3 regions of the Kribbella sp. NPDC051587 genome follow, and region 2 is predicted to be linked to each of the others. Evidence: riboswitches for the same ligand, from Rfam matches in the RefSeq annotation. Region 2 holds a riboswitch; each other region holds the start of a gene.
The links. Region 2 has a riboswitch for thiamine pyrophosphate ahead of ACIA49_RS29705 (purine-cytosine permease family protein). Riboswitches for the same ligand answer to the same signal wherever they lie in the genome.
Positions count from the first base shown of each region.

Region 1 (6,388 bases), on a different contig from region 2:
AATGCCGAAGCTGGCCGAGTTCTCCCGGCAGGCGCCGCACGCGGACGTGACGACCCTGCCGGGAGAAACTCACCTCAGCCTGCTCGATACCGCAGCGGCGTCAGTCGGCCAGCGGCAGATAGACCTTGCTGTCATTGGCCTTGAAAGTCTCGGACATCTCGTTGAAGCCTGCCTCAATGGCTTCGGTCGAGGTCAGCCCGCGCTCCTCGGCGTACTTGCGGATGTCGGCGGTGATCCGCATCGAGCAGAACTTCGGACCGCACATCGAGCAGAAGTGCGCGGTCTTCGCGGGCTCGGCCGGCAACGTCTGGTCGTGGTACGACCGAGCGGTGTCCGGATCCAGCGAGAGGTTGAACTGGTCCTCCCAGCGGAACTCGAACCGGGCCGTCGACAACGCGTCGTCCCAGGCCTGCGCACCTGGGTGCCCCTTGGCCAGATCCGCAGCGTGGGCAGCGATCTTGTAGGTGATCACACCAGTCTTGACATCATCGCGGTCCGGCAGACCGAGGTGCTCCTTCGGCGTGACGTAGCAGAGCATCGCCGTACCGAGCCAACCGATCTGCGCCGCCCCGATCGCACTGGTGATGTGGTCGTACGCCGGCGCCACATCAGTTGCCAACGGCCCCAATGTGTAGAACGGCGCCTCTCCGCAGAGCTCCTCCTCGAGCCGCACGTTCTCCGCGATCTTGTGCATGGGCACGTGTCCCGGGCCTTCGATCATCACCTGTACGTCGTGCTCCCAGGCGATCTTGGTGAGCTCGCCCAGCGTCCGCAGTTCGGCGAACTGGGCTTCGTCGTTCGCATCCGCGATACACCCCGGCCGCAGGCCGTCACCGAGCGAGAACGTCACGTCGTACTCGCGCAGGATCTCGCACAGCTCGGCGAAATGCGTGTACAGGAAGGACTCCTGGTGATGCGCGAGGCACCACGCGGCCATGATCGAACCACCGCGCGAGACGATGCCCGTGATCCGCCGAGCGGTCAGCGGCACATACCGCAGCAGTACGCCGGCGTGGACGGTCATGTAGTCGACACCCTGCTCGCACTGCTCGATCACCGTGTCCCGGTAGACCTCCCAGGACAGCGCGGCCGGATCGCCCTTCACCTTCTCCAGCGCCTGATAGAGCGGCACCGTCCCGATCGGGACGGGTGAGTTCCGCAGGATCCACTCGCGGGTCTCGTGGATGTTCTTGCCGGTGGACAGGTCCATCACGGTGTCCGCGCCCCAGCGGGTGGCCCAGACGAGCTTCTCGACCTCTTCCTCGACCGAGCTGCTGACGGCGGAGTTGCCGATGTTGGCGTTCACCTTCACCAGGAACTTCTTGCCGATGATGGTCGGCTCGCTCTCGGGGTGCCGCCGGTTCACCGGGATGACGGCGCGGCCGCGCGCCACCTCGGACCGGACGAACTCCGGATCCATGTTCTCCCGGAGCGCGACGTACCGCATCTCCTCGGTGATGGTGCCGGCGCGCGCATGCGCGAGCTGGGTCAGGTTCGTCCGTCCGGCGATCCACTCGCGCCGTAGCGCGGGCAGACCAGCCTGTACGTCGATCTGTGCCGACGCGTCCGTGTACGGCCCGGACGTGTCGTACAGGTCGAAGGACTCGCCGTTGGTGAGGTGGACACGACGCGCCGGGACTCCCAGTTCGCCGCGATAGATCTTCTCGGAGCCCGAGATCGGGCCGGTGGTGACAGTCGGTCGTACGGTGCCGATAGTTGTCACTTGCTGTGCTCCCTACGCCGGAATTACCCGGACAGGTTCGGCGGTCGGCGGCGCCGGATTCCTCCAGCCGCCCTCTCAGCCCACTTCGGTGCGAGCTCCCGCGATCTCCAGTTATCGGCAATACCTTAGTAGAGTTCCTACGATGCGCGACTTTGTGTATCCGCCCGTGATCGGTTTCGCCCGTACGGCGTTCAAGGTGCTGGATGTGAACTTCCAGCTGGCCGGGACGGAGAACGTGCCGCGGACCGGCGGTGCGGTGCTCGCGCTGAACCACATCAGCTACGTCGACTTCGTCCTCGGCGGGTACGGCGCGCTGCCGAGCAAGCGACTGGTCCGGTTCATGGCCAAAGAAGTGCTGTTCCGCAACAAGTACTCGGGCTGGCTGATGCGGTCGCTGCATCACATTCCGGTGGATCGGTCGGCCGGACAGGCGTCGTACCAGGAGGCGGTGCGATATCTGCGCGCCGGTGAGGTGGTCGGAGTGTTCCCGGAGGCGACGATCAGCCGGTCGTTCGAGCTGAAGGAGTTCAAGTCCGGCACGGTCCGGATGGCCGCGGAGGCCGGCGTACCGGTGATTCCGCTGATCCTGTGGGGTACCCAGCGGATGCTCACCAAGGACCATCCGAAGGACTTCTCCCGGCACCGCACGATCGCCATCACGGTCGGTACGCCGATGACAGTGACCGCGGACGACGATCCGGTCGCGGCGACCGCCGTACTGCGCTCGACGATGGCCGAGATGCTCGACGACACCATCCGCGCCTACCCCGAGCAGCCGCCCGGCGCCTGGTGGCTGCCGGCCGCGTACGGCGGCTCCGCGCCGACGCCCGAGGAGGCCGACCGGCTGGACCGCGAGGAGCTCGCGCGGCGGGCGGAACGGCGGCAGTAGCCTCGGACAAGGCCTTGACCCCTACCCGCCACTAGGGGTACGAAGGGCTCTTGTTATTGACAAGGCAGGAATCTGGGGGATTTCTGTGCTGCTTGCCTTGTGCTGGGCGGGGGAAGGTTTTTGTTCGATTCACCGGAAGAACTGCGACTGTTCGACCCCGGGACGCTGGTGGTGGCGCCGCACGTCGCCGAGCACATCCCGGACGCGGGCGCCTACTTCATCGACTGGTCGACGCGGGATCTGGACGGCGAGCGCGCACGGGAGGTCGAGGCCGCGGTGAACGGCCGCCGCTGCGCCAACGGCTGGTTCCCGCTGGAGAGCCTGGACAGCATCGGCCACCGCGGCTTCTGGCGCGGGCCATTGACCTACCTGGCCCAGATGACGTGCGACGACGCAGCCATCCTGCAGGACTGGGCCGCTCGCGGCCTGACCGGTGAGGACCGACGGCGCATCCAGGCGACCGTCAACCACCTGCTGCACCAGCAGGGTCACGCCGCCGCTGCGACGTGGGCGGTCGCGGTTCGGCCCCAGGCTGGTCTGGACGCGGCCGAACTCGGCGACCGGCTCTTCACAGCCTGGGAGCAGAACCTCGATGCGGTGCGGGCCAAGGACGTGGCCAAGGCAGTACGCCGCTGGAACCGCTAACTGGTCAGTGGAACTGCGGGATGATCAGGTAGAGCCCGTACAGCACCGCAGCGAGGCATGCCGCGAAGCACAGCGACGCCACTGCGGTGTCGACCATCGGTGCAGGCCGCTTCTCGTCGATAGCTGCTGCCCGGCGCGCCATGGCGGTCACACCGAAGGCGAACACCACGGCCAGCCCCACTCCGAAGACCAGGCTGACCAGGGCTACCTCACCGAGTGCACTCCAGTTGATGTGCATGCCCGTCCTCCGCTCAGACCGCCGCGGGCGCCGAGGAGGCGGCCGGGGTGCTCGGGTACTCGTTCACGTTGGTCGAGGTGACCGGCGTCCGCCGTGAGGCGAGGTAGATGCCACCACCCGCAGCCACAGCCAGTACGGCGATGAGCGCGACCCCGAGGTTGCCGGAGTTCGCCACCCGACCAGACAGTGCACCGACGAGTGCTGCGGCCGGCAGAGTGAACAGCCAGGCCAGCGCCATCCGGCCGGCGACCGTCCAGCGCACCTCTGCGAGCCGCTTGCCCAGACCGGCACCCAGGATGCTGCCGGAGCAGACCTGCGTGGTGGAGAGCGGGAAGCCCAGGTGGGACGAGGCCAGCAGCACCGCGGTCGAGCTGGTCTCCGCGGCGAAGCCCTGCGGCGACTCGATCTCGGTCAGGCCCTTACCCATGGTCCGGATGATCCGCCAGCCGCCCAGGTACGTCCCGGCGGCGATCGCCAGACCGGCGGCGAAGATCACCCAGAGCGGCGGCCGCGAGCCCTGCGCCAGGCTGCCGGAGGTGATCAGGACCAGCGTGATGATGCCCATCGTCTTCTGCGCGTCACCGGTGCCGTGCGCCAGCGAGACCAGCGAGGCGGACGCGATCTGACCGGCGCGGAAGCCGTCGTCGACGCTCTTCTTCCGGGCCCGCGCGGTGATCTTGTAGGCCAGGTAGGTGCCCAGCAGGGCGACCACTCCGGCCACGACCGGCGCGGCGACCGCCGGGATGATGATCTTCTGCACCACGGTGCCGAAGTTGACCGCACCGGCGCCGGCCGCGATCCAGGTCGCACCGATCAGACCGCCGAAGAGCGCGTGCGACGAGGAGCTCGGCAGGCCGACGTACCAGGTCAGCAGGTTCCACAGGATGGCACCGACCAGGCCGCCGAAGATGATCGGAACCGTGACTTTCGTATCGTCGACCAGCCCACTCGAGATGGTCTTGGCGACTTCGGTGGAGACGAACGCGCCGACCAGGTTCAGGACGGCGGACAGTCCCACCGCGACCTTCGGTTTCAGCGCGCCGGTGGCGATCGACGTCGCCATCGCGTTAGCGGTGTCGTGGAAGCCGTTCGTGAAGTCGAACACCAGTGCGGTGACGATCACCACGACGACGAGAAACGACAGATCCATCCCGATCACATCCCTCGGCGGACGAGTTGTGGCTCGTCCGACCGTAGGGGTGGTGGATGAATTCGAAATGAATGAGATCCGGGGATCTCACTCCAGGATCAGGTGGGCGATCCCGTAGCAGGCTGCGGCGACCAGACCAGCGGCTGGAATGGTCAGCACCCAGGCGGTGACGATGCCCTTCGCGACACCCCACCGGACGGCGGACAGACGCTTCGTGGCGCCGGCGCCCATCACGGCCGAGGTGATCGTGTGGGTGGTGGAGACCGGGGCGTGCAGGCCGATCGCCATCACGTAGAGCACACCGGCCGCGATCGCCTCGGAGGCGAACCCGCGGGCCGGGTCGAGGTGGATGATCCGGCGGCCCAGGGTGCGCATGATCCGCCAGCCACCGGAGTAGGTACCCAGCGAGATCGCGGTCGCGGCGGAGATCTTCACCCACAGCGGGATGCCGTCGTCCTTGTCCGCGTGCCCGGTGGTGAGCAGCGCCAGGAAGATCACGCCCATCGTCTTCTGGGCGTCCTGCAGACCGTGCCCGAGCGCCATCGCGGCGGCCGACAGCGACTGCGCCAGCCGGAAGCCACGGGTGACCTTGCCGGGGTTGCTGCGCCGGAACATCCACAGGATCGCGGTCATCAGCAGGAACGCGCCGACGAAGCCGATCGCCGGTGACAGCACCATCGGGATCACGACCTTGTCGACGATCCCGGTCCACAGCACCACGCTGGACGAGGCCAGCCCGGCCCCGACCAGTCCGCCGATCAACGCGTGGGACGAGGAGCTCGGCAACCCGAAGTACCAGGTGATGAGGTTCCAGGTGATGGCCCCGATCAGCGCGGCGATCACGATCACCAGGCCGTGCTTGCCGGCCGGAGCGGTGATGATCCCCTTGCCGACGGTCTCAGCCACCTCCGTGCCGGCCAGGGCGCCGAGGAAGTTGCAGACCGCGGCCATCGCCAGCGCCACCCGCGGCGTCAGCGCACGGGTCGAGATCGAGGTGGCGATCGCGTTCGCGGCGTCGTGAAAACCGTTGGTGTAGTCGAAGGCCAGCGCGATCACGACCACCGCGATGACGAGCGCGAACTCCACGCTCAGCTCTCCTTGACGGCGATCTGCTCGACCGTGTTGGCGACATGCTCGAACGCGTCGATCGCAGCCTCCAGCAGATCGACCACGGTCTTCAGCTTCAGCACCGTGAGGGTGTCGAACTCGCCGCTGAAGAGCTTGGCGATGATCCGGCGGTGCACCGCGTCACCGGTGTTCTCCAGCCGGTTGATCTCGATCCAGTACTCGGCCAGATCCTTCATCGTGCGCAACCGCGGCATCGTCTCGGCGGTCAGCTGCGCGGCGCGCTGCAGCACCTCGATCTGCTCGGCGACCTCCTCCGGCAGCTTCTCCAGGTTGAAGAGGTGGACCGTGTCCACCGCCTCCTCCATGAAGTCCATGACGTCGTCGAGATCGGAGGCCAGCCGGTAGATGTCCTCGCGGTCGAACGGCGTCACGAACGTCGAGTTGACCCGGCGGATGATCGAGTGGGTCGTCTCGTCCGCCGCGTGCTCGGCGTCCTTCATCTGGGCAGCGATCTGATGACTGGCCGACAGCCCGCTGCCGGCCGTACTGCCGAGCAGCTCGGCGAGGATCCGGGCGCCGTCCACGAGGTGGTTGGCGGATTCGGTGAAAAGGTCGTAGAACGTCGGGTCGTTCGGACGCAGACGTAACGGCACTTCAAGCTCCGGGTGAACGAGG
Region 1 is NZ_JBITDE010000021.1:47,790-54,177, forward strand. It holds gene thiC (phosphomethylpyrimidine synthase ThiC) at 101-1,723, opposite strand; TPP riboswitch at 1,716-1,835, opposite strand; gene ACIA49_RS40460 (lysophospholipid acyltransferase family protein) at 1,866-2,612, shown strand; gene ACIA49_RS40465 (hypothetical protein) at 2,733-3,257, shown strand; gene ACIA49_RS40470 (hypothetical protein) at 3,262-3,495, opposite strand; gene ACIA49_RS40475 (anion permease) at 3,509-4,645, opposite strand; gene ACIA49_RS40480 (anion permease) at 4,733-5,731, opposite strand; gene ACIA49_RS40485 (DUF47 domain-containing protein) at 5,734-6,366, opposite strand.
Region 1: it holds a riboswitch for thiamine pyrophosphate, as region 2 does, so the genes downstream of both, thiC (phosphomethylpyrimidine synthase ThiC) here and ACIA49_RS29705 (purine-cytosine permease family protein) in region 2, are expected to answer to the same signal.

Region 2 (6,388 bases):
GCTTCTCTGCACTGTCTGGGTTTCTGTTCCTCAACTCGCTGTATCTGCAGTCTGTGCGTGGCTACTCCGCACTGCATGCAGGACTGCTGACGCTGCCGATGGCGGCCATGACTGTGGTGTTCGCGCCCATCTCTGGCTGGCTTGTCGGCCACCGTGGGCCGCGGCTGCCGCTGGTGGTGGCGGGGACGATGCTGGCCGCGTCCGGACTGATCCTGTCCCGGCTGACCACCTCGACGACCGTTGTGGTGCTGGCGCTCGGCTATCTGGTGTTCGGCATCGGCTTCGGCATGCTGAACTCCCCCATCACGAACGCGGCGGTCTCTGGCATGCCTCGCGAGCAGGCGGGGGTCGCGGCCGCTGTGGCATCGACGAGCCGTCAGGTCGGTGCCTCACTCGGTGTGGCGATCGCAGGTACGGTTCTGGCCGCGCGACTCGTCGGACCGCTCGAGACCGGGTTCGTCTCAGCTGCCCGGCTCTACTGGTACCTCATCGCCGGTTGCGGTCTGCTCGTGCTCACGCTTGGGCTGATCACCACAGGTGCCTGGGCTCGCCGTACAGCGGCTGTTGTCGCCGAGGACCTCGTCACGCCTCGATGACGCCGGCCCGGCTGAGGGCCTTCAACCGACCGCGCAGGATCTTCTGCCGGCGCTCCTCGTCCGGGAACAGATCGATGTACGCCGATCCGCCCGCAGCGAGCAGGTCGTCGTCCAGCCGCCGTACGGTGCCGGCCGGAAACCGATGCGTCATGGCGGCCTGGACGGCGAGGCTGTCGATACCGGAGAGAAGTTCGGTGAGCTTCTCCTCGGTGGTGACGCCCATGCGAGCCAGGATGGCGAGGATCCACGCATAGTGGTTCGTCTTGGCGTGCGGGGCGTCCGGGTAGCGACGGGTCAGGTACGTGGTCAGGATCGAGGTGTTGAGTTCCCGTGGCGACTTGTCCGGCGCGGCCGCGGCCAGCTCACGGTAGAGCCGGTCGATCTCGGTGAACTCGTTGTCGGCCAGCTCCATGAGCGCGGCCGCCAGCAGGAACCGCCGGTCGAACTCCGGCTTGCGGTCCGGCGGGATGTCCAGCTTGTACCGGATGTCGTGCTCGAACTCGGCCCACGCGTGCTGGACCGCGGTCCGGACCTGGATCTCCATCACCAGGTTCTTCAGTACGGCGTACTCCGGCTGCTCGCGCCGATGCGCGTTCAGCCGGACCAGGAAGTGCTTGCTGGCATAGCCGAACACGCCCTGCGCGCGGGTGTGCGCGCCCATGTCGGTGTGCTCGACGATCTCGAACTCCTCCGCGATCACCTCGCACACCCGGTCCACCGCCTCGACCAGGAACGTGATGACGCGGGCCGCGACCAGGTCGGTGATCTGCCCCAGCGGGTCGTCGTACTTGGGCCGGTTCGGATCGTCCGGATGCGGCTTGGCGGCCTTGGCCAGGAACGACTCGGGATCCTTGGCCCGGGCGGTCGCGGTGAGGTAGTTGATGCCCTCTTCCTCACCGATCAGCTCGTTGATCAGCGACTCGAGCTTGCGGGCACCGCCGACGTACTGCTGGTGCACCCGCTCGTACAACGCCGCGGCCTGCTCAGCCCACTCCACCCGCCCGACCATGCCCGCACCATAGTGCTCTTGACGCGTCACTGACACCTGCGAAACTCGCCGAATGCCGGACTTCAGCGATTCACTGGCATCGGTTCGACATCGTTGCTAGACGCCTCTAGTGAAATCTAGTTCTGACGCTAGAAAGCTGTAGACACTACTCGCGACACGCTCTGGTTGTTGATTGGTCAATCTACGGAAAACGCTAGACGGCCTCATACAGTGACAGCATGGATCCGATTCGGAATCCCTATGCGCCCGGCGCCGGTCAGCGCCCGCCTGAGCTGGCCGGTCGCGACACCGAGGTGCGGCAGTTCGAGGTGGTACTCGAGCGCGTCGCCGCAGGCAGGCCCGAGCGGAGTCTGGTGCTGAGTGGACTCCGTGGAGTGGGCAAGACCGTGCTGCTCAACACGTTGCGCAGTCAGGCGATCAAGCGCGCCTGGGGTACCGGGAAGATCGAGGCGCGGCCTGATCAGAGCATCCGGTTGCCGATCGCGCAGGCGCTGCACACGGCCATGCGGGAGCTGGGACACCGGCACCGGGACGACGAGCGGGTCGACCAGTTCAGCGCCGTACTGAAGGCTTTTGCGCTGCGGACCGACGTGAACGATCGGAAGGGCATTCGCTGGCACCCGCCTGTTGACGTGGCTGCTGCGAAGGGTCGCGCCGACTCCGGTGATCTGGAGATGGACCTGATCGAGCTGTTCACCGATGCGGCTGATCTGGCCGGTGATCTGTCCGTCGGGGTCGGACTGTTCATCGACGAGATGCAGGACATCAGTGCGGACGACCTGTCGGCGCTGTGCGCGGCTTGTCACGAGATCTCGCAGCAGAGTGCGCCGATGGTGGTTGTCGGCGCCGGCCTGCCGCACCTGCCCGCCGTACTGTCCGCTAGTAAGTCGTACTCCGAGCGGCTGTTCCGCTACGTCCGCGTGGACCGCCTGGCGCGTGAGGCGTGTGACCGCGCGCTGATGATCCCTGCGGAGAGCGAAGGCGTTCAGTACGACCCTGAGGCACTGGACGAGCTCTACGCCCAGACCGACGGCTACCCGTACTTCGTCCAAGCCTTCGCCCACGCCACCTGGGACCACGCCCCCACCTCCCCCATCACCATCAAAGACGTAGCCGTCGCCGGCCCCGAAGCCTCCGCCGAACTGACCGTCGGCTTCTTCGGCTCCCGCTACGAACGCGCCACCCCCGCCGAACGCGAGTACATGCGAGCCATGGCCGAACTGGGCATAGCCGCCGACGACGGCTCAGTCCCCACCGCCGAAGTAGCCACCACCCTCAACCGCAAACCCCAGTCCCTCTCCCCAGCCCGCGACGGCCTGATCAAGAAAGGCCTCGTCTTCTCCGCCGAACGCGGCACCGTAGCCTTCACCGTCCCCCACTTCGGCAAGTTCCTCCGCACCCGTACGGCGTAACGCTCCTGGCTGCCCTTTTGTGCATGGCGGGTCTGTCTGTAGGGTGAATCGGCATGACCACCGGGCGGACTGGCCAGCGTGCTGGGGTGTCTGCGCGCGGGCGGCATAGTCGGCGGCGGTCTTATCGGGTGCAGTGGTTTTCGGTGACTGCGTTGGCGGTGCTGGGGACTGTGATGGTGGTGCATCCGGATGTGACGGGGCGGCGGAGTCTGGCTGCTGAGGTTGTTGCCGGGGCAAGCACTCCGGTTGCGCTACAGACACCGACAGCTGTGGCTACGCCTTCTGCGCATCTGACTACTCCGTTGCGGCCGGCACCTACGTTGACTCGGCAGCCGAAGGGTGCGAAGCCGAATGTGACGGTGTCGAGCGGCAGGCTGAGTGTGGTGCCGGGGTCGAACAAGGCCAACGGGGTGCGGGACAAGCTGACGTACCGGGTGGAGATCGAGCAGGGTGTGTCGGTGAACCCGGTGGCGGTGGCGGAGGCGATTCACAAGACGCTGACGGATCCGCGGGGGTGGCAGGCGGTGCATCCGGTGAGCTTCGAGCGGACCGACTCCGATGAGGTGGATCTGCGGATCATCGTGGCCACGCCGACGCTGACCGACAAGCTGTGTCTGCCGCTCGACACCGGTGGCGAGGTGTCGTGCCGGGTGGAGGACCGGGTCGTGCTGAACGCGAAGCGGTGGATGTACGCGGTCCCGGCGTACGGCGGGGATGTCGCGCTGTACCGGAGCTATCTGGTGAACCATGAGGTCGGGCACGCGCTTGGGCATGGGCACTCGACCTGTGCGAAGGCGAAGACGCCCGCGCCGGTGATGATGCAGCAGACGAAGGGCCTGGGTGGCTGTCGTCCGAACGCATGGCCGACGATCAAGGCCACCTGACCAGCTCCCGTGAGAAGCTGAGTCCCGAGGGAGGGAGCAGCGATGTCGTCACAGGATTTCCCGACGTACGGGCGTGATCCGGAGCCTGAGCAGCAGCCGGACAACGCACAGCGCGGCGAGGAGCAGCACTTCGCTCCGCCCACGCCGTACGGCGGTGGCACGTATGCCGGCGGCGGTCAGCCGCTACCGCCTGTCCCGTACGCGCCGTCGCAGCCCTACGGCTCCCAACCAGGCCAGTACGGCGGTCCGCCGACCGACCCGGCGCAGCCACCGAGCTACCGGCCCGGACACCCGTACGGCGCCCCCGTGGACGCGCACCCGGACCACTTCCCGACGTACGGGCGTAAGGAGCCTTTCGCCGACCGGGACCCACGGGCGGCCAAGGTGGTCCTGCTGGCCACCCTGATCGCGGCGATCTACGGACTGATGGTGATCTCGATCCAGCGGGTCTCGATCCGGGAGATCACCCAGGCACCGGGCTCTCCGCTCAATCACCCGCTGCGCACCGACGTCATCGACGCTCTCGGTCAGCTGCTGATCGTTCTGGTCGGTGTGGCGGCCTTGGCGCTGTGGGCGCGTGACGTGCTGGCTCGCCGCAAGCTCAATCGGCAGCCGGAGCTGTCCGAGATCATCGGCGGTGTAGTGGTCGCCGCCTCGCTCGTCCCGCTGCTCATCTGGCTGATCATGGTGCTGACGACCGGTCTGGGGTCCGTTGACTCCACTCTCGACCGGCTGCCGACCGCGTACGGGTGGGGTGGGTTCGGACTGCTGCTCCTCGCAGTCGGCCTCTTCCTCGGCTACCGCGAGCTCAAGCCGGACTACGACACCGTGGTCCGGTCCGCGCCCGGCCGTCCGCCCTGGGAGTGAGCACCCCCGTCGTACTCGTCCCAGGCCTCGGACTGGGCGTCGAGTCGTATGCACCGACCGTCGAGCACCTCTCCCTGCCCTACAACGTCGTCACACTCCCCGGGTACGGCGAACCTGCGGGCGAGCGTGAGGACCTGCACCCCGAGGCTCTCGCCGCGATCCTGGAGCGGAAGGTGCGCGAGCGTTCGGTGCTCGTCGGGCACTCCGCCGGCGCACAGATCGCAGTGGAGCTGGCCGTCGCACACCCCGAGCTGGTTCACGCGCTGGTGCTGATCGCTCCGAGCGGTGACACCAAGGCCTCCAGTTGGCTGGACCTAGGCATGCGCTGGCTGGAGTCCGCCGCCCCGGAGTCGCCAAAGCTCATCCCAGTCCTCGCCCCGCAGTACGCGCGGACCGGCATGCCGACGATCGCCCGGGCCGCGGCCGCCTGCCGCAAGCACGACCTGGCCGCAGTGATCACCCGGGTCAAAGCACCAGTAGTGATCATCCGCTCGCAGCACGACCACCTGTCGTCAGCCGACTTCGCGAGCAGGCTGGCCGCGCTGACCCATGGTGAGGCGCGGACCCTGTCCACCGGCGCGCACATGCCGGTGCTGACCAACGGCCCGGAGGTGGCCGCGCTCATCCACCGAGCAGCCGCCGCGCGGCCAACTGGCTGACGCAGTATCGTTGACGCGGTAGCAAACCTCTGCGGGAGCTCGCGCCGAATGCGGGCTGAGAGGGCGACGAGACAATCCGGGTCGCCGACCGCCTGAACCTGACCGGGTAATGCCGGCGTAGGGATCGCGATGACTGACACTGCAATTCGTCCTGCCACCACCGAGGCACCGCTCGTCCTCACCACGGACGCACCGAGGACTCTCGGGTTCCTCGATCAGTTCACCCTCTGGGGAAACTTCGGCATCTCCCTGTTCGGCCCGGTCACCGGCGCGCTCGTCGCGGCGTACACGGGGTCGTTGTGGCAGGGCCTGCTGGCCGTGGTCGTCGGGTGCGGGATGGGTGCGCTGGTGCTCGGCGGCGCGGCCGTCTTCGGCTCGCAGACCGGAGCACCGGCGATGACCGCGCTGCGCGGCATCTTCGGCCGTCGCGGGTCGATGGCCCCGACCGTCCTGAACATCGCGCAGAACATCGGCTGGGCCACGATGGAGATCATCGTGATCGCGCAGGCCGCGGTCGCGGTGACGAGTGAACGCTGGCGCTGGCTGTTCGTCGTCCTGGCCGGAATCATCGCCACCACGATGGCGGTCCGGCCGCTGGGCAGCGTGAAAGTCCTGCGCAAGTTCATGGTCTGGCTGGTTTTGATTGCCTCGGTCTACCTATTTGTTCAGGTGCTGAGCAAGCCGGTGCACGGTCTCCCGCAGGACGGCGTGTTCGGCTTCTGGCCGGCCGTCGACCTGGCCGCCGCGGGTGTCGTCTCGTTCGCTCCGCTGGCCGCGGACTACACGCGGCACTCGAAGACCAACAAGGCCGCGTTCGGAGGTTCCGCGCTCGGCTACGGCCTGGCCGCGATCCTGTACTACGCCTTGGGTGTCTTCGCGGTGGCGACGCTGCAGACCGACAGCGAAGGCGTGATCACCGCTCTCGTCACCTTGCCGGCCGGCGCGATCGCGCTGTTCGTGC
Region 2 is NZ_JBITDE010000010.1:38,700-45,087, reverse strand. It holds gene ACIA49_RS29735 (MFS transporter) at 1-596, shown strand, start outside; gene ACIA49_RS29730 (GTP pyrophosphokinase family protein) at 583-1,605, opposite strand; gene ACIA49_RS29725 (ATP-binding protein) at 1,824-3,017, shown strand; gene ACIA49_RS29720 (DUF3152 domain-containing protein) at 3,371-3,901, shown strand; gene ACIA49_RS29715 (hypothetical protein) at 3,944-4,768, shown strand; gene ACIA49_RS29710 (alpha/beta fold hydrolase) at 4,765-5,427, shown strand; TPP riboswitch at 5,449-5,569, shown strand; gene ACIA49_RS29705 (purine-cytosine permease family protein) at 5,557-6,388, shown strand, end outside.

Region 3 (6,388 bases), on a different contig from region 2:
CGCGGAGCGGGCGCGTTGAGGAGCGGAGCGACGAAGTAGCAGCTGCGGAGCACGCCGGGTGTACGCCAAGCCGCCTGTCCGCCGCCGAGCCAGGTCTGGCGAGCCCCTCGGTGGGCAGGCGCGCCGGAGGCGCCAAGACTGAGCCGCCGCGGAGCGGCGTCCTTTACGTGCGGTCGACGTCCTTTTTGGTAGGCCCCGTGGGACTCGAACCCACAACCCGCGGATTAAAAGTCCGCTGCTCTGCCAATTGAGCTAGAGGCCCCGGTGGTGAGGGGTTGGGGACAAGTGTTGCAGGTTTGGGGGTGGGGTGGGGGCGGTGGGGTGGGTTGACGGGTGTTGGAAGGGGGTGGTGAGGCGTACTGTCGGGGTCAGACGAGTACTAGTTTGCGCCGGGGGGCTGGGGCTAGGGGGCGTTATGGGGGTTGTTGAGCGGGCCGAGGTGGTGGGGGCTCACGGGGAGGTCGTGGGGGCCTGGCGGGAGATTGTTGAGCAGTCTTCGTCGATGGGGCTGGCCGATCGGATCGTGATCGGGGTGACTTTGCGGGCTCGGGCGGAGGCGTTGGCCGGGTTCGAGGGGCTGGTTCGGGATGCGGGGGATCTGGCGCGGGATGCGCGGGGGTTCGCGGCGGCGGTGCGGGCGCAGAATCCGTTGACGGGGGTTGTGGCGGGGGTCGGGCTTGCGGCGGGGGTGTTGGGGTTCTTCGGGTTCTGGTCGGTTCAGGCGCTGCGGAAGGCGTTGGCGCCGGAGGCGGCCGAGGTGGGGATGGCGCAGACTACGGCGGCGCTGATCGGGGTGCTGACGGTCGCGTCGGTGGTGGTGATCGTGGCGGTGGTGCGGGCCGCGGTGGAGGCTGCGCGGGCGGCGGTAGAGTCGCTGGAGAGCGTGGGGGCGCGGTCGCATCCGTCGGCGGTGTTGTTGCGGGAGGTTCGGCCGTCTGAGGAGCGGTTGTTCGGGGTGTTTCGGCAGGAGGTGCCGGAGCCGCCGATCAGTGCGGGGCCGTTGATCGTGGTGGGGAGTGTGGGACTTGTCGCGGGGATTGTGTTCGCGGCGCTGGCCGGGGTTGGGGCTACGGCCGGGTAAGGAGCGTCGAGGTCTGGTCGTGGGCTCACTCTGAGTGATATGCAGGGTGCTCGCCCTGGGTGGTCCGGGCGCTGACAATCCTGCCGCGGGGGGAACCGACGGCGGGTTGGGGGGAACTGTGTTGCGCACTGCCTTTGTTGCTGTCGTTGTGCTCGTCGCCGGAGCTGGATGCGGTACGGCGGACTCCACCGAACCGGTCGCCGTCGCCGGCGGGGTGATCACGCAGACGGTGACCGTGCCGCCGAGCGAACCTCCAGCGGCATCACCGACACCAACGCCGGTGACCACACCAGCCAAGCCGAAAGTCGTCGTACCGGTGACGACCACGAAGTCGGTGACCGTCACCAGCGTGATCCCGTTCAAGAAGAAGACGGTCACGGACAGCGAGTTGCCGAAGGGCGAGCGCACGATCCGTACGACGGGAATCAACGGGACCCGGCAGTCGACGTACCGCATCACGTATGTCGACGGGAAGCAGACGGCGAAGAAGCTCGTCCGCCAAGAGGTCACCAAGGAGCCGCGGTCCCAGGTCACCGCCGTTGGAACCAAGGTTGAAGAAAAATCAGATAGCGGCGGTTGCGACCCGAACTACAGCGGCTGCGTACCGATCGCGAGCGACGTCGACTGCTCCGGCGGGAGCGGGAACGGACCCGAGTACGTCGATGGTCCGGTGACCGTCACTGGGTCCGACATCTATCGCCTGGACGCCGACCACGACGGCATCGGCTGTGAGTAGCGGGATGTAATGAGGGTGTGCTGACCTATGAACTGACGTCCAGGGACCTGGAGGAGGTCCGGTTCGCGCTGTCGCCTGCAGCGGAGACTGTGCTGAGTCTGCGGGCGCTGCGGGACCCCGGTCGGTTTCCGTTGCAGCTGCCGTGGGTGCGCGCGGTCCAACCGCTCCTGACCGACCTGGACTGGACGGTCCTGAGCTGCCTGGTCAACGACACGATGGGCAGCCCGGATTTCCTGACGCCCAGGCCGACCTCCCCGCTCACCCAGTTCGCTGATGAACTCCAGCTCATAGGCAAAGTCGATCAGGACACGTTCGAGAGGCAGCTCGCAGCAGTGAACGGCGAGCTGCCCCCAGGGCTGACACCAGCGAAGGTGACCCGAGCGCTCGACGACTACTGGCAGACGGTGATGGCGCCGTACTGGAACCGGATGCGAACCATCCTGTCCGCCGACATCACCTACCGCGGTCACGTCCTCACCCAGCAAGGCACGGGCGCGATGCTCAACGAGCTCGGCCCCGCAATCTCTTACAGCCAAGGGCTTCTGAAGGTCGACAAGGTGAGCCTCAACAGCCGCTCGGAGAAGGTCGCCGGCCGCGGCCTGGTCCTGCAGCCGACCCTGTTCGGCCCACACGCCGTCATCCCGTACGACCCCGGCGCCGAACCGTTCCTCGGCTACCCACCGCGCGGCCAGGCCAACCTCTGGACGGTCGTCGACCCGCCCACCCCACAAGACCTCGCTCAACTCATCGGTACGGCGCGCGCCCGCATCCTGCAGCTCCTCACCCACCCGCGCACCACCACCGATGTCGCCGCCGAGCTCCAAGTCACCCCGTCAGCGGTCAGTCAGCACCTCCAGCTGCTCCGCCGTACCGGCCTGGTCGAACCGCAGCGAGCCGGCAAGCAAGTGCTCTACAGGCCGACAGAGTTGGCCACTTTGCTGACAGGGAACTAAAGTCGAACGCAGACCGCGGGAGCTCGCACCGGAGTGGGCTGAGAGGGCGACAGAGAGGGCGTCGCCGACCGCTGAACCTGAATCGGGTAATTCCGACGGAGGGAGGACGCATGACCCAGTACGACGAGTTGCCGGCTGAGCACGCTGTGTGGGTGAACGGTACGGCGACCACCAGCGGACCGGGGATGTCGGTCGCGGAGCTGGTCCGGGAGATGTCGGATCGGCAGACCGGGATCGCGGTCGCGGTGAACCAGAGTGTGCTGACCCGCGACGAGTGGGCCGCCACGATCCTGACGGCGGGTGACCGGGTCGAGATCGTCGGCGCGGTCCAGGGAGGCTGAGATGGACGACCCCTTCGAGCTGGGCGGCCGCACGTATTCCTCGCGACTCATCATGGGAACCGGCGGTTCGGCCAACCTGGAAGTGATGGAAGAGGCATTGATTGCCTCTGGCACCCAGTTGACCACGGTCGCGATGCGCCGGCTGGGGACCGGGCACGAGGGTTCGGTGCTCGATGTGCTGAAGCGGCACGGCATCGAGATCCTGCCGAACACGGCCGGCTGTCACACCGCGGCGGAGGCCGTGCTGACCGCGCGGCTGGCGCGTGAGGCGCTCGGGACCGACCTGATCAAGGTCGAGGTCGTTGCCGACGACCACCTGTTGCTGCCCGATCCGTTCGAGCTGCTGGACGCCGTGGAGACCCTGGTCGCCGACGGCTTCACCGTGCTCCCCTACACCAACGACGACCCGATCCTGGCTCGCCGTCTCGAGCAGGCCGGTTGTGCGGCCGTGATGCCGTTGGCCGCGCCGATCGGCTCCGCCCTCGGCATCCGCAACCCGCACAACATCGCGCTGATCGCCGAGGCGGCGAACGTCCCGGTCATCGTCGACGCCGGCATCGGTACGGCGAGCGACGCCGCGCTGGCGATGGAGCTCGGCTGTGCCGCGGTCATGTTGGCAACCCCGGTCACCCGCGCCGAGAAGCCGGCCCTGATGGCAGCCGCCATGCGCGACGCCGTCACCGCCGGCCGCAACGCCCGGCTGGCCGGTCGGGTCCCCCGCCGCTGGCACTCCGCGCTGGCCTCATCGCCGACCACCGGATTGCCCACGTCAGGCTGAGCTAGTCGTTGTCGCGGATGGTGCCGGTCACCCGATACGGGACCTTCAGTACGGCGCCGTCCGCGGCCGCGATGACCACGGTGAACGTCTCGGCCTTCTCGCGGAGTTTGTCGTCCTTGATCGGTACGACGAACTGTCCGGTGGTGCGGCCTTCGTCGAGCTGCGGGTAGAGCCCACCGTCCGGGGTGAGGAAGTCGGTGCCGAGTTTCGCCGTACCGCTGCGGAGTTCGGCCGTCAGAGTGACGACCCGGTCCGACGGCGCGGACAGCTTCATCGGGAACACCACACCGCCTCGGCCTTCGGTACCGACGCCCGGCCCGATCGTCAGCACGGGGGTCGGATCGTCGTCGCGCACGATTCCGTTGGCCAGTGAGCGGCCGATCATCGCGTTCGTCGACTTCGACAGCACCAGGATGAACTCGTCGTCGTCCCCGTCCCGCTTGTTCGGCGAGACCGGCACCCTGACTGTCGCCGTACGGCGGCCCGCCGGGATCGTCACCAGCCCGCGGAACGGTCGTGTCACGGCCGTTGTGTCACCCGAACTCTCCGCCCAGAACGTCACCGGCCGCGGGCTGATCCGCGACAGCTGCACGCGGAAGTCGGCCGACCGCGGCCCCGCGTCGCCCTCGGCCATGTCGACGTCCGCGACGGACAACACGGGCAGCATCCGCGGCCGCCAGTGGCTCAGCGCAGGCTTCGAGAACGACAGATCAGCCAGGTACGCCGTTCCGCGCGTGACCTGATCCGTTCGGAACTCCACTGATCGCACGTCACCCAGATCGATCCGCAGCCCGGCCAACGGGATCCGGACGGTCTGCAGCAGCACCTTCGGCAGCAGGTCGGCCACCTGACCTGGCAGCGGGCGTAAGGAGACCGGAACACTGGCCGCGTGCCCACGCCCATCCGTCAACCGGACCGACAACTCCGTGGCACGTTCAGTTGCCGCCCGCAACGACAAGGTCGAGTACCGGCGCACGTCGTGATGTCCAAGATCGAAGCGAAGTCGCCCGCTCGTTCCGGTCCAGGTCAGCTCCGTGACCTGCAGGTTCGGCGTCGACTCGGCCGGTGGCATGGCGGTCCAATGCGGCAGCCGCCCATAACCGTTGCGTACACAGTCCTGTGAGCAGATCCGGGCACGAGCAGCACCAGCCAGTACGCCGTTCAGCGTGTCGAGGTGTGCGACGTCGTACCGGTCTGGCGACTGAGCGACCACCGAGGTGACGGCGCGGCCGGCCGAGCGGGCGCGAGTGTTTGAACCATCCAGCAACGGCAGGAGTGCGGTCTCACCACCGAGTTCGAGCCGGAAGAACCCAGCCAGATAAGCCCTTCCGGCCGCTTCCTGCTCGACCGCGGTGAGCCGGGACTTCGCCTTCTTGCCACAGGTCGCGTCGTCAGCGGTCCAGTCGTCCTTGGACTGCGCGACCGAACGACCCGGCGTCCACTCGGTGTTGAAGAAGTTGTGGTTGGCCCCCATCATCAGCACCACGGAGCGCGCCGCCGGATCACCCGACATCGAGTACCGCGAGTCGTCGTAGTACTTCTGTCCGATCAGATCGCTGACGTCGCCGTCGCAGTACGGCAGGATCACGTTCAACGCGACGCCCGGCAGGTTCGGTCGCAGGAAGCCGCCGGGTGCGAGCAGCAGCACGGCCCGAATACCGAACGGTTCCCCCAGGTCGGCGTTGAGTTGGACGGCTCGCGCGACGCCCTCGCCCCCGCGCGAGTGGCCCATCAGACCGACGCGCTGCAGGTCGACCTTGCCGACGTACTTGCGGCCGAACGGGCCGTCACCATGCGTGGACCAGCGCTGCCAGAGCTTGAGGTGTGCGATCACCAACTGCGCGCGAGCGAGTGATCCCGTCAGCTGGGTGTCGAAGTCGGCGAGGTTGATCGCGTTCGCGCTGATCGACACCACCTGGTAGCCGTGACTGGCGAGCGCCTTGGCCGGCGCGTCGTACCCGCGGTAGCTCGGGAGCGGCTTGGTCCCCTTCGGGCACGGCCACTCCAGCACATCCCCCGGGTCGACGTTCTTCGCGTAGCAGGTCTCGTGGATCCCGTGCAGGAACAGCACCAGCGGCCGCCGCCCGGTCGCACCGACCGGTGTGTAGACCCGGCCGACCAGTTCGCTCTTGATCTTGAACGCCGAGATGTCGACGACCCGATCGCCCAGGTTGTACTCGCTGATCTCGACCTGGTACTTCCCCGCCGCGCCCGGATCGACCGGAAGGAATGTCGTGGCGGATGCCGTTGCTACCAAAGAGGATGCCATCAGCATCACCAACGCGATGACCAGCCTGGGGATCTTCACGTCCGTGAGCCTAGGCTGCGAGAGGGCAACCGAAGATCACCGTTTGATGGAGGATCGATGAGCAAGTTGGAGTATCCCCAGCCGGAGGGTGTTGCGCCGGGCAATGGCTACAGCCATGTGGTGACCGGGGCCGGGCAGTGGGTGGCGATCGCTGGTCAGGTCGCGCTCGATGCGGACGGCAACCTTGTCGG
Region 3 is NZ_JBITDE010000019.1:49,878-56,265, forward strand. It holds tRNA gene ACIA49_RS39470 (tRNA-Lys) at 187-262, opposite strand; gene ACIA49_RS39475 (hypothetical protein) at 503-1,081, shown strand; gene ACIA49_RS39480 (G5 domain-containing protein) at 1,203-1,817, shown strand; gene ACIA49_RS39485 (DUF5937 family protein) at 1,835-2,770, shown strand; TPP riboswitch at 2,776-2,891, shown strand; gene thiS (sulfur carrier protein ThiS) at 2,881-3,111, shown strand; gene ACIA49_RS39495 (thiazole synthase) at 3,113-3,889, shown strand; gene ACIA49_RS39500 (Calx-beta domain-containing protein) at 3,891-6,197, opposite strand; gene ACIA49_RS39505 (RidA family protein) at 6,255-6,388, shown strand, end outside.
Region 3: it holds a riboswitch for thiamine pyrophosphate, as region 2 does, so the genes downstream of both, thiS (sulfur carrier protein ThiS) here and ACIA49_RS29705 (purine-cytosine permease family protein) in region 2, are expected to answer to the same signal.